DNA from 3 places in the Nocardioides sp. dk884 genome. Region 1 is predicted to be linked to each of the others. Evidence: predicted binding sites of a transcription regulator. Region 1 holds the regulator's gene; each other region holds the start of a gene.

The links. The regulator LexA, encoded in region 1, represses DNA repair genes until DNA is damaged. The targets are predictions, from matches to a motif close to TCGAACANNTGTTCGA.
Region 2: the regulator LexA is predicted to act here: its motif matches at 1,205-1,220, upstream of GFH29_RS08615 (HNH endonuclease signature motif containing protein).
Region 3: the regulator LexA is predicted to act here: its motif matches at 1,323-1,338, upstream of GFH29_RS18540 (HNH endonuclease signature motif containing protein).

What each region holds. Positions count from the first base shown of each region.
Region 1 covers NZ_CP045649.1:3,600,259-3,603,511, forward strand. The annotation lists gene GFH29_RS17165 (hypothetical protein) at 238-567, shown strand; gene GFH29_RS17170 (LysM peptidoglycan-binding domain-containing protein) at 677-1,024, opposite strand; gene lexA (transcriptional repressor LexA) at 1,381-2,103, shown strand; gene GFH29_RS17180 (MXAN_6640 family putative metalloprotease) at 2,366-3,253, shown strand, end outside.
Region 2 covers NZ_CP045649.1:1,776,373-1,779,625, forward strand. The annotation lists gene GFH29_RS08615 (HNH endonuclease signature motif containing protein) at 1-1,192, opposite strand, end outside; gene GFH29_RS08620 (AMP-binding protein) at 1,299-3,023, opposite strand; gene GFH29_RS08625 (DUF1206 domain-containing protein) at 3,088-3,253, shown strand, end outside.
Region 3 covers NZ_CP045649.1:3,887,117-3,890,369, forward strand. The annotation lists gene GFH29_RS18530 (hypothetical protein) at 1-172, opposite strand, end outside; gene GFH29_RS18535 (SDR family oxidoreductase) at 249-1,025, shown strand; gene GFH29_RS18540 (HNH endonuclease signature motif containing protein) at 1,351-2,661, shown strand; gene GFH29_RS18545 (response regulator) at 3,229-3,253, shown strand, end outside.

The sequences.
Region 1 (3,253 bases):
TACGGACCGCCTTCGAAACCGCAGGTCAGAGCCCTGCCAGCCTTCGCCGGACGCCGGCGCGACACCGCAAGCGGCACGGATCAGGCGCGAATCGGACGCCGCACGGACGTGGCTCAAAAGGGGCGGGGTCGACGTGCGGGTCGCCGAGCGCCCGGGCGCGCGATCAGCGACAATGACCCCGTGGCAAGCAAGGGCAAGCGGGCGGGTTCGAGGCGGGGCACCAAGAAGACTCCGACGGTGCAGCCACGCCTGCTCGCCCTGGCCGGAGGCGTGACGCTGGCCGTCATCGCCTGGGGATACCTCGTCTACGCCGCGATCGACTTCGGTGCCAGCGCGCGCGGCGGCGACTCCGGAGGCTGGTGGCTCCTGGCGCTCGCCTCGACCGGCGCCGTGGCCTGCCTGTTTGTGGCCCTCATGCTCATCGCACGCCTGCTGCGCGAGCTCTGCCTCACCTCCGGCCCCTCCTCGTCGCCCGATCCCGCAGCCGCCCCGACGCAGGACCCCGTCGCCGCGAGCACCCCGGCGACACGCACGACGGTGCCAGGCGGACGACGCGCGGCCCGCTGAACGACCTCGACCTCGAGGAACGACCAGGGGGCGGAGCCATCAGGCTCCGCCCCCTGTCTTCCCCTGCTCGCCGGTCGGGGTCGAGGCGACCGGCGATGTCTGGCGTGCCTCAGCTGGTGGGCACCGCGAGGCGCTGACCGGCGACGAGCATCGTGGAGTCGAGGGCGTTGAGCCGCTCGATGTGGCGCATCTCCTCGCGCACGTCACCGTCGTCGCTGAGCTCGGCGGCGATGTCCCACAGGGTCTGACCGGTGCCGACCGTGATGATCTCCGTGGGCTCCGCCGAGCCCCTCTCCGCCGTCGCCATCGAGCCGCCGGCGAGGGCGAACCCGACGCCCAGCAGGACCGCCACGCAGAACAGGAAGACCACCACGCGGCCTCGGCGGGTCAGCCGCACGGACCGGCCGGTCGCCGGACGAGAGGTGATGATCATGGTCGTGGGGTTCAGCGTGCTCATCGTGGCTCCTGGGGAAGTGGTGTCAGCCTCGGATCGCGGCGTCGAGAAGATGTCTAACGCCCGCCACCGACAGTCCCGCCGAAACGGGACCGGATCGACGTTCGACCAGACGTTCGATCGAACACATGTACGACGCTAGAGCAGGTGTTCGAGGAACGCAAGCATCTGGGCGAACGAATGTTCGACGCATCGCCCGTCTCGGCCGCGCAGGCAGGCCCGCGACACGCACTTCGAACAGATGTTTGAACTCTGGGGGTGGATGTCGCTACGGTGGCCCTCACGCCACCGGACCCGGGACGACGCCCGATCCGCCGGAGGCGCGGACAACCCGGACGACGACCCGAGGGAAGGCACAGATGGCCAAGAAGAAGAGCGACGGGGTCGCTGAGCTCCCCGACGGTCCTGCTGACGCGACCGGACTCACCCCGCGCCAGGTGCGGGTGCTCACCCACATCACCGACTGCATCGAGAAGCGCGGCTACCCGCCGAGCATGCGCGAGATCGGTCAGGCCGTCGGCCTGACCAGCTCCTCGAGCGTGGCGCACCAGCTGAAGGTCCTCGAGCAGAAGGGCTTCATCAAGCGCGACCCGCACCGTCCGCGTGCCCTGGAGGTGTTCCTGCCCGAGGTGATGGCCGCCCGCAAGGCCATGTCCTCGGGCGAGGGCTCCTCGGTTGACGAGACCGGCATCGGCGACAGCGTGCCGGCCCCCTCCTACGTGCCGGTGGTGGGCCGTATCGCCGCAGGCGGGCCGATCCTCGCCGAGGAGCGGGTCGAGGACGTCTTCCCGCTCCCACGTCAGCTGGTCGGTGACGGACAGCTGTTCCTGCTCGAGGTCTCCGGTGACTCGATGATCGACGCGGCGGTGTGCAACGGCGACTACGTGGTGATCCGCCAGCAGCAGACCGCCAACAACGGCGACATGGTGGCCGCTCTGATCGAGGGCGAGGCCACCGTGAAGACCTTCCAGCGCAAGGACGGCAAGGTCTGGCTGCTCCCCCACAACGACGCCTACGAGCCCATCGACGGCACCCACGCCTCGATCCTGGGCAAGGTCACCGCGGTCCTGCGCCGGGTCTGAGGTCCCTCGCGCCGGGTCCGTGGCGAGTCCGAGCCGGGCCGGCACGGGGTGACAGGATCACCTCGTGCCAGCCCCTCGCGCCGCCCGGCGGCGCCCGTCCTCGCCCGGCCCCTGCCGAGCACGCGCCCTGGGCCTTCCAGCGCTCTGCCTCGCCGTCCTCACCGCCCTCGCCCCGACCCCGGCACACGCCGATCCCGGCCCGCCTCGCTCGGCTGGCCCCTCGGCTGGCCCCGCGACCGGCTCGGCGACGACCCCGCTGAGCGTGCCCACCGAGGCGGTGCCGCTGCGCCGGGCCCGGGCCGCCCTGGCCGGGGCACGCCGCGCGCTGGCCCCCGAGTCCAGCGGCCTGCGCGCTGGCGACGCCACGATCGCCCTGCGGGACCTGGCACTCACCCTGGATGCCCTGCCGGCCGGCGAGCGCGCCGCAGCGCGACGCCTGCTCGCCCGACCCACCGACGGCCGCGCGGATCCCGCCGGTCACGGGTGGGGCCCTCGCGCCGCACCGCGGGTGCGCTGCACCGCGGTCCTCTGCGTGCACTGGGCGTCGAACCCGGCGAGCGCGGACAGCCCCGACCTCGCCGACCTCTCCGGCAACGGGGTGCCCGACCAGGTCGACCTGGTGCTGGACACCCTCGTCTCGGTGCACGCGCGCCTGCGGTCGGCGGGATACCGGGCGCCGCTCGGCGACGGCCCGCTCGGCGGTGACGCCCGCACGGACATCTACCTTGCCGACATCGGCGACCAGGGGCTGTACGGCTACTGCGCGAGCGACGCTCCTGTCCCGGTCATCGGCGCCAACGCCCGTGCGGCCTACTGCGTGCTCGACGACGACTACGACGGCACGCAGTTCCCGGGCAACACGCCGCTGGAGAACCTCCAGGTGACAGCGGCCCACGAGTACTTCCACGCCGTGCAGTTCGCCTACGACGCCACCCAGGACGCCTGGCTCATGGAGGCCACCGCCGCCTGGGTCGAGGACGAGCTGTTCGACGACGTCGACGACAACCGCCAGTACCTGCACCGCAGCCCGCTGCGCCAGCCGAGGCGTTCCCTGGACGACCGCGGCCGGGCGGACCGCGCCGACGCGCTGCGGGTCTACGGGAGCTGGATCTTCTTCCGTTGGCTCGGCGAGCGGCTGCCGACCGCGCAG
Region 2 (3,253 bases), 1.8 Mb from region 1:
CCGTATGGGTCTTGGCCCGGTGATGTCGCCGGCAGAGCGGGGCGAGGTTGCAGCTGCAGGTCGGGCCGCCGCTTGGTCCGGTGCGGTGGGCGGTGACGTGGTCGGTGTCGCAGCGCCTCGCGGGACGTTCGCACCACGGGAACGCGCACACCGGCTGGGTGAGACGGGTCTGCTCGACGAGCCGGTCGGGGACGGCGTAGGCGTCGGTGTGGTGGTGGGCCTCGAGGTCGATGACCGGCTTGATGACGACCTGCGCGTCACCGCTGCACCAGTCACGGACCTGCTCGGTGAAGACGATCGAGCGCGTCTCCTCGACGTGCGCGATCCCGGCCTCGTCACGGCTGATCGCGGCATCGGAGAGGTGCACGTGGATGACCACCTGGCGCGGCTTCACCACTGACGCGGAGTCCCCGCCGGCCTCAGCGCGGAGGTCGAAGGCGAGCTGGCGTCGGGCGAGCTCGCCGGCGGCCATGGAGCGGCGTACGTTGAGGGACTCCGTCGAGCCGAGGGTCGCGAGTTCCTCGGCGCCCTGGCGGATCGCGGTGTCGAGGTCGAGTGCGTCGGCGAGGTCGAGGACACCCTCGACGTGGGCGATGCCGTCGTGGATGGTCTTGTCGGTGTGGACGTCGAAGCGACGCCCGTCAGCGGCCTCCCGGCGCTGCTTCTCCGCGCCCTCGGGGTCGAAGGCGACCCGGGCCTGGTCCACGAGCCGCTCGATCCCGGCCCAGCTGATCTTCCCGACGAAGGCGGCGAGCTGGCGGTCCACGAACTCGGCCCCGTCCAGCGGCAGCGTGGTCGTCAGCTGCGCGAGTCGGCGGGCCTTCCAGAGCGGCACCGTGCCGGCCCGGACCAGCTTCCAGGTGCGCTTGAGCCGGTGCGCCAGCTCGAGCGCGTCGCTGACCAGCGCCCGGGCGGAGTCGGTGGACATGCCGATCGCGGCACCGAACTCCATCGGCGCGAACTCCGCCACCAGCGGCGCACCCTCACCGGCGAGCGGGGCGGCGAGCTCCCCGAACACCAGCCCGCTCGTCGGCGCCGCCTCGGCGACCGACTCTTCGGGGTGCATCGACGCCCACACCAGAGCGGCCTCCAGGACGTCGATCTCCGCCCGCTGGGCAGCGGCCCGGCGGCGCTGTGCGAAGGCCAGCACGGCGGCTGGGGTGTCGCAGTCGGGGAGCTCGGGGTCGGCCATGCCTCATCTTACTCGAACGCGCGTTCGAGTAATAGGGGTTGGACGAGACTGGAAGGTAAAGACTTCCGACGCTGCGCTGGGCGCCCCGCGGTTCAGCGCCGCGAGGTCACGACTGGCGCTCGCCGAGGAGCTTGTCGCGGACCAGGCGGCGCATGACCTTGCCGATCTGGGAGCGCGGGAGCTCCTCGAGGACGTGCACGGAGTGGGGGAGCGCATAGCGGGGGAGACGCTCCTCGGCGTAGGCGCGCAGCTCCTCGATCGTGGGGGCGGTGGCGCCGGGCTCGAGCACCAGGGCGACCGCCACCCGCTCCTCCTCGCCGTCGCCGTGGGGCAGGCCGACGGTGGCGACGTCCAGGACGCCGCGCATCCCGCGCAGGTGCTCCTCGACCTGGGAGGGGTAGACCTTGAAGCCGCCGACGATGATCATCTCCTTGACCCGGTCCACCAGGCTCACCCAGCCGTCCGCGTCGACCCGGACGACGTCGCCGGTGCGCAGCCAGCCGTCGTCCATCAGCTGGCCGGCGGTCTCCTCGGGGCGGTTCCAGTAGCCGTCGAAGACCTGCGGGCCGCGCACGAGCAGCTCCCCGCGGCGGCTGCCGTCCTCCTCGACCTCGGCCTCGCGCAGCGGGTCGTCCTGGTCGACCACGCGCATCTCGGTGTTGGGGAACGGTACGCCGAGGGTGCCGGGGCGCCGCGCGTGCGAGACCGGGTTGCCCAGCGCGATCGGGGCGCACTCGGTCATGCCGTAGCCCTCGATCAGCAGGCCGCCGGTGGCCGCCTCCCAGCGGTCCACGGTGCGCTGGGGAATCGGCATCGCGCCGGCGAAGCCGAGCCGGAACGAGCGCAGGCCGTCGGCGGGCGGGCGCTTCGCGGACTCGAGCGCGTCGACGATCCGGTCGAACATCGGCGCGACGCCGGCGATGAAGGTGCCGGGCCTGCGGGTCTGCGCCTCGATGACGGCCTCGGGGTCGAAGTTCGGGAACGCCACGAGCGTCGCGCCGAGGTAGCCGGGCAGGGTGAGGCAGAAGGTCAGGCCGAAGGCGTGGAAGAACGGCAGCACGCCGTACACGGTCTCGGTGCCCTCACCGAACCGCGCCCAGGTCTGGCCGTGCACGATGTTGGCGACCAGGTTGCGATGGGTCAGCCGCGCGGCCTTGGGGGTGCCGGTGGTGCCGCCGGTGTACTGCAGCAGGGCGAGGGAGTCGCCGCGGGGGCGGTCGGTGCCGGTGTGCTCGGCGGCGCGCGTCATCAGGTCGTGCCAGTCCGGGACGCCGGCGGGCACCGGGCCGCCGAGGGCCCGCGCCTTCGCGCGCGCGGCGCGCACCGGCAGGCGCAGCAGGAACCGCGACAGCGCGGGCAGGTCGCGCGCGACGTCGACGCTCACCACCGTGCGCAACGGGGTGTCGGCGCGCGCGGTGGCGACATTGACCAGTGCGTGGCGGAAGACCAGCGCGACGCCGGCGCCGCTGTCGGCGAGCAGCCCCTGCAGCTCGGCCGCGGTGTAGGTCGGGTTGAGCTCCACGACCACCGCACCCAGGCGCAGCGCGGCATGGAAGGCGATGACGTGGGCGGTGCAGTTGGGCAGCACCAGCGCGACCCGCTCCCCGGGGCCGACCCCGAAGCCGGCCAGCACCGTCATCGCCCGGCGGATGGCGGCATCCAGCTCGGCGTACGTCGTGGTCGCCCCGAGGAAGTCGACGGCGATCCGGTCCGGCCAGCGCTGCGCGGCGCGCTCGAGGGCGGCGGTCACCGGGTCGTCGGGGATGTCCAGCACTGCCGGCACCCCTGCGGGGTAGTGGGTCAGCCAGGGTCGCGAATCGTGGATGTCCATCAGGGATAGTGTGCCTCTCCCCACGGACCCGGTGCATCACCAACGGATCGGGTAATGCCCGATCATGACGCGGATCACTGACAAGGCGGAGCGGCTCGGCGAGCAGGCTCACAGCAGCGACTGGCTCGACCACGCGGTGCGTGCGGGGCTGGTGGCCTACGGCGTCGTGCACCTGATGATCGGCTGGATGGCCCTCCAGCTGGCGTTCGGCGACCGCGAGGGCAAGACGT
Region 3 (3,253 bases), 290 kb from region 1:
GCTCGCTCTTGCCGACGCCCGTCATCCCGGTGACCGCTACCGTGGGATATCGGTGCTGGAACACCCCGACCATCCGCTCGCGTCCGCGCGAGAGCGACGCCGGAACGGCGCGCAGCCCCCGCCGGGCGTCGGCTCGGGCTTGCTGACGGGCCAGATGACGGGGGTCGACCACGGCGCCAACGTACCGGACAGCACTCCGGCCGGAGTGCTACCTTCAACTAGAATTCATTCTACTTCAGGAGGACCCCATGCCCCGTCGAGCCGTCGTCACCGGAAGCGCCTCCGGCATCGGTCTGGCCGTCGCCACCCTCCTTCGCGAGCGCGGCGAGGAGGTCATCGGCATCGACCTGCGCGACGCCGAGGTCATCGCCGACCTCAGCACCCCCGAGGGTCGCGCCGAGGCGATCGAGGCCGTGCGCGAGCGCAGCGGAGGGACGATCGACTCGGTCATCACCTGCGCCGGCGTCGCCCGCCCCGGCGAGCTCATGGTCCGAGTCAACTACTTCGGCACCACCGAGGTCGTCGAGGGCCTGCGCCCGCTCCTCGCCGGCTCCCCCGCACCCCGGGTCGCCGTGGTCGGCTCGATCAGCGCGACGCAGACCCCGGACCCCGAGGTCCTCGCCGCCTGCCTGGCCGGCGACGAGACCGCCGCGACCGCCGCCGCAGCCCTCGCCGTGCAGGGACCGGGAGCGAATACCATCTACCCCGCCACCAAGGCCGCCCTCGCCCAGTGGGCGCGGCGTACCGCGATCGCCCCGGGGTGGGCCGACGCCGGGATCCCGATCAACGTCGTCTCCCCCGGCGTGGTGCTCACCCCGATGACGACGGCGCTCTTCGAGGACGACGCCATGCGCAAGGTCATGGACCAGGCCGTGCCGATGCCGCTGCACGGCTACGCCAAGCCCGAGGACGTCGCGCGCGTGCTGATCTGGCTGGCCGAGCCGAGCACCACCCACATCACCGGCCAGGTGATCTACGTCGACGGCGGCGCCGAGGCGACGCTGCGCCCCGCGGACAGGTTCTGACCCCACGCTCGTCGATCGAGCGGCGCCCGTCGGTCGGCGGCATCCGCCGGCCGGGGGGCGCCCCGTCGGGCGAGCGCCGCCCGTCGGGCGAGCGCCGCCCGTCGGGCGAGCGCCGCCCGTCGGTCGAGCTGGTCGAGACCGCGGCTCGGGGTCGGCGAGCGGCGCACCGTCGGTCGAGGTCAGCGCGACCACGGCCGCCCCGTCGGTCGCGCTCGTGGTGACCGCGGCGCCCCGTCGGGCGAGCTCGTCGAGACCGCGTCGAGGAACCTGAAACCAGCGGCGGAGAAACCCTTGTCCTCGAACATGTGTTCGAGTATGATGAGGCATGGCCTCCCCCGAACTCCCCGACTGCGACACTCCAGCCGCCGTGCTGGCGTTCGCACAGCGCCGGCGGGCTGCGGCCCAGCGGGCGGAGATCGAGGTCTTAGAGGCCGCTCTGGTGTGGGCGTCGATGCACCCGGAGGAGTCGGTCGCCGACGCGGCGCCGACCACCGGGTTGGTCTTCGGCGAGTTCGCGGTGCCCCTTGCTGGGGAGGGTGCTCCGCTGGTGGCGGAGTTCGCGCCGATGGAGTTCGGTGCCGCGCTCGGCTTGTCGACCGACTCCGCCCGCTCGCTCGTCGGTGACGCGCTCGAGCTGGCCCACCGGCTCAAGCGCACCTGGAAGCTGGTCCGCGCCGGCAAGGTGCCGCTGTGGAAGGCCCGGCGACTCGCGCAGCTGACCACCACCCTGCCGCTGGAGGGCGCCGATTTCGTGGACCGCCAGGTGGCCGGCTTCGTGGGGAAGATCAGCTGGGCCGGGATCGAGCGACTCGTCGACCAGGCGCGCGTGGCCTTCGACCCCGAAGGCGCGGAGAAGCAGCGCCTCGCTGCCGCTGACGGGCGTCGCTTCGACGTCCACACCCGCGAGGCCACCCACGACGGCGTCGTCCACGTCGACGGGGTCCTCGACCTCGCCGACGCGATCGACCTGGACACCGCGATCCGCCAGGGCGCCGACGAGCTCGCCGCGCTCGGCTCCACCGAGTCCCTCGACATACGCCGCTCGATGGCCGCCGGCGAGCTCGCCCGACGCCAGCTCGCCTTCGACCTCCGGGCGGAGGCCGGCGACGGTGCCGCACCGGTGGTCAAGCCCCGCCAGGTCGTCATCCACGTGCACCTTTCCCACGCAGCGATCTCCCGCGATGAGGCCGGGATTGCGCAGGTCGAGGAGACCCACAGCATCGTGTCGACCGAGCAGGTCCGCGAGTGGTGCAGCGGCGACGCCCAGGTGGTCATCAAGCCGGTCATCGACCTCGAAGCCCACCACCACACCGACGCCTATGCCATCCCCGACCGGCTCATCGAGCAGACCCGTCTGGCCCAGCCGGTGTGCGCCTTCCCGTGGTGCGAACGCCCCGCCCGACGCTGCGACACCGACCACGTCACCGCCCACGGCACGGGATCGACCGGCGGTCCGACCTGCAGCTGCAACCTGGCCCCGCTCTGCCGGCGACACCACCGCGCGAAGACCCACACGGGTTGGACCTACGACAAGACCGACGCGGCCACCTACGTCTGGCGATCACCCCACGGGCTCCACCTGGTCAAGGACCACGGGACCACCCGGCTCGTCACCGCACACCCGCCCGACGACTGACCGGTCGATCCCGTCGAGACCCGGACCCCGCCGGCATCACGCCGGCAGGGGGCCCACCGCTGCCTGGGACCCTCGATGTCTTGGTCAAGGGGTGTGGGGCGGGGGTTCTCGCCTTCGCTGGCGCAGTGGGGGTAGTCGCGAGTCGGCTCGGGTGGGACCAGGCGCACAGCACGGCCGCGATGGCTCTCTCATGGCCCGCGGCTGCGCTCCATCAGCTCGTCGGCACCGTGGGCATCGATCACCGTCGCGGCGTGGACATGCACGCGGGTTGTTGACGCAGATGACGACACCGACCACGGGACCACCCGCCTCGTCACCGCCCACCCACCCGACGAGTAGATCCACCGCCCCGGACCCCGCCAGCACCCCGCAGGCGGGGCCACATCCCTGTCCGCCTGCGGTTTCTCCCGACTGGGACGCTCCGGTGTCTGGCGTGGACCCGAAGGGTGGCCATCCTGACGGACCTAACCGCTGTCTGCACCACGCACGCAGCATCGGGGAAGCTCAGCGGTGGGGCGGGCGGCAGGGGATGATGGGCGCGAGCCGACCGCGTCTGGAGGAGACCACGTGGCCCAGTCCGGGGACTTGTTCC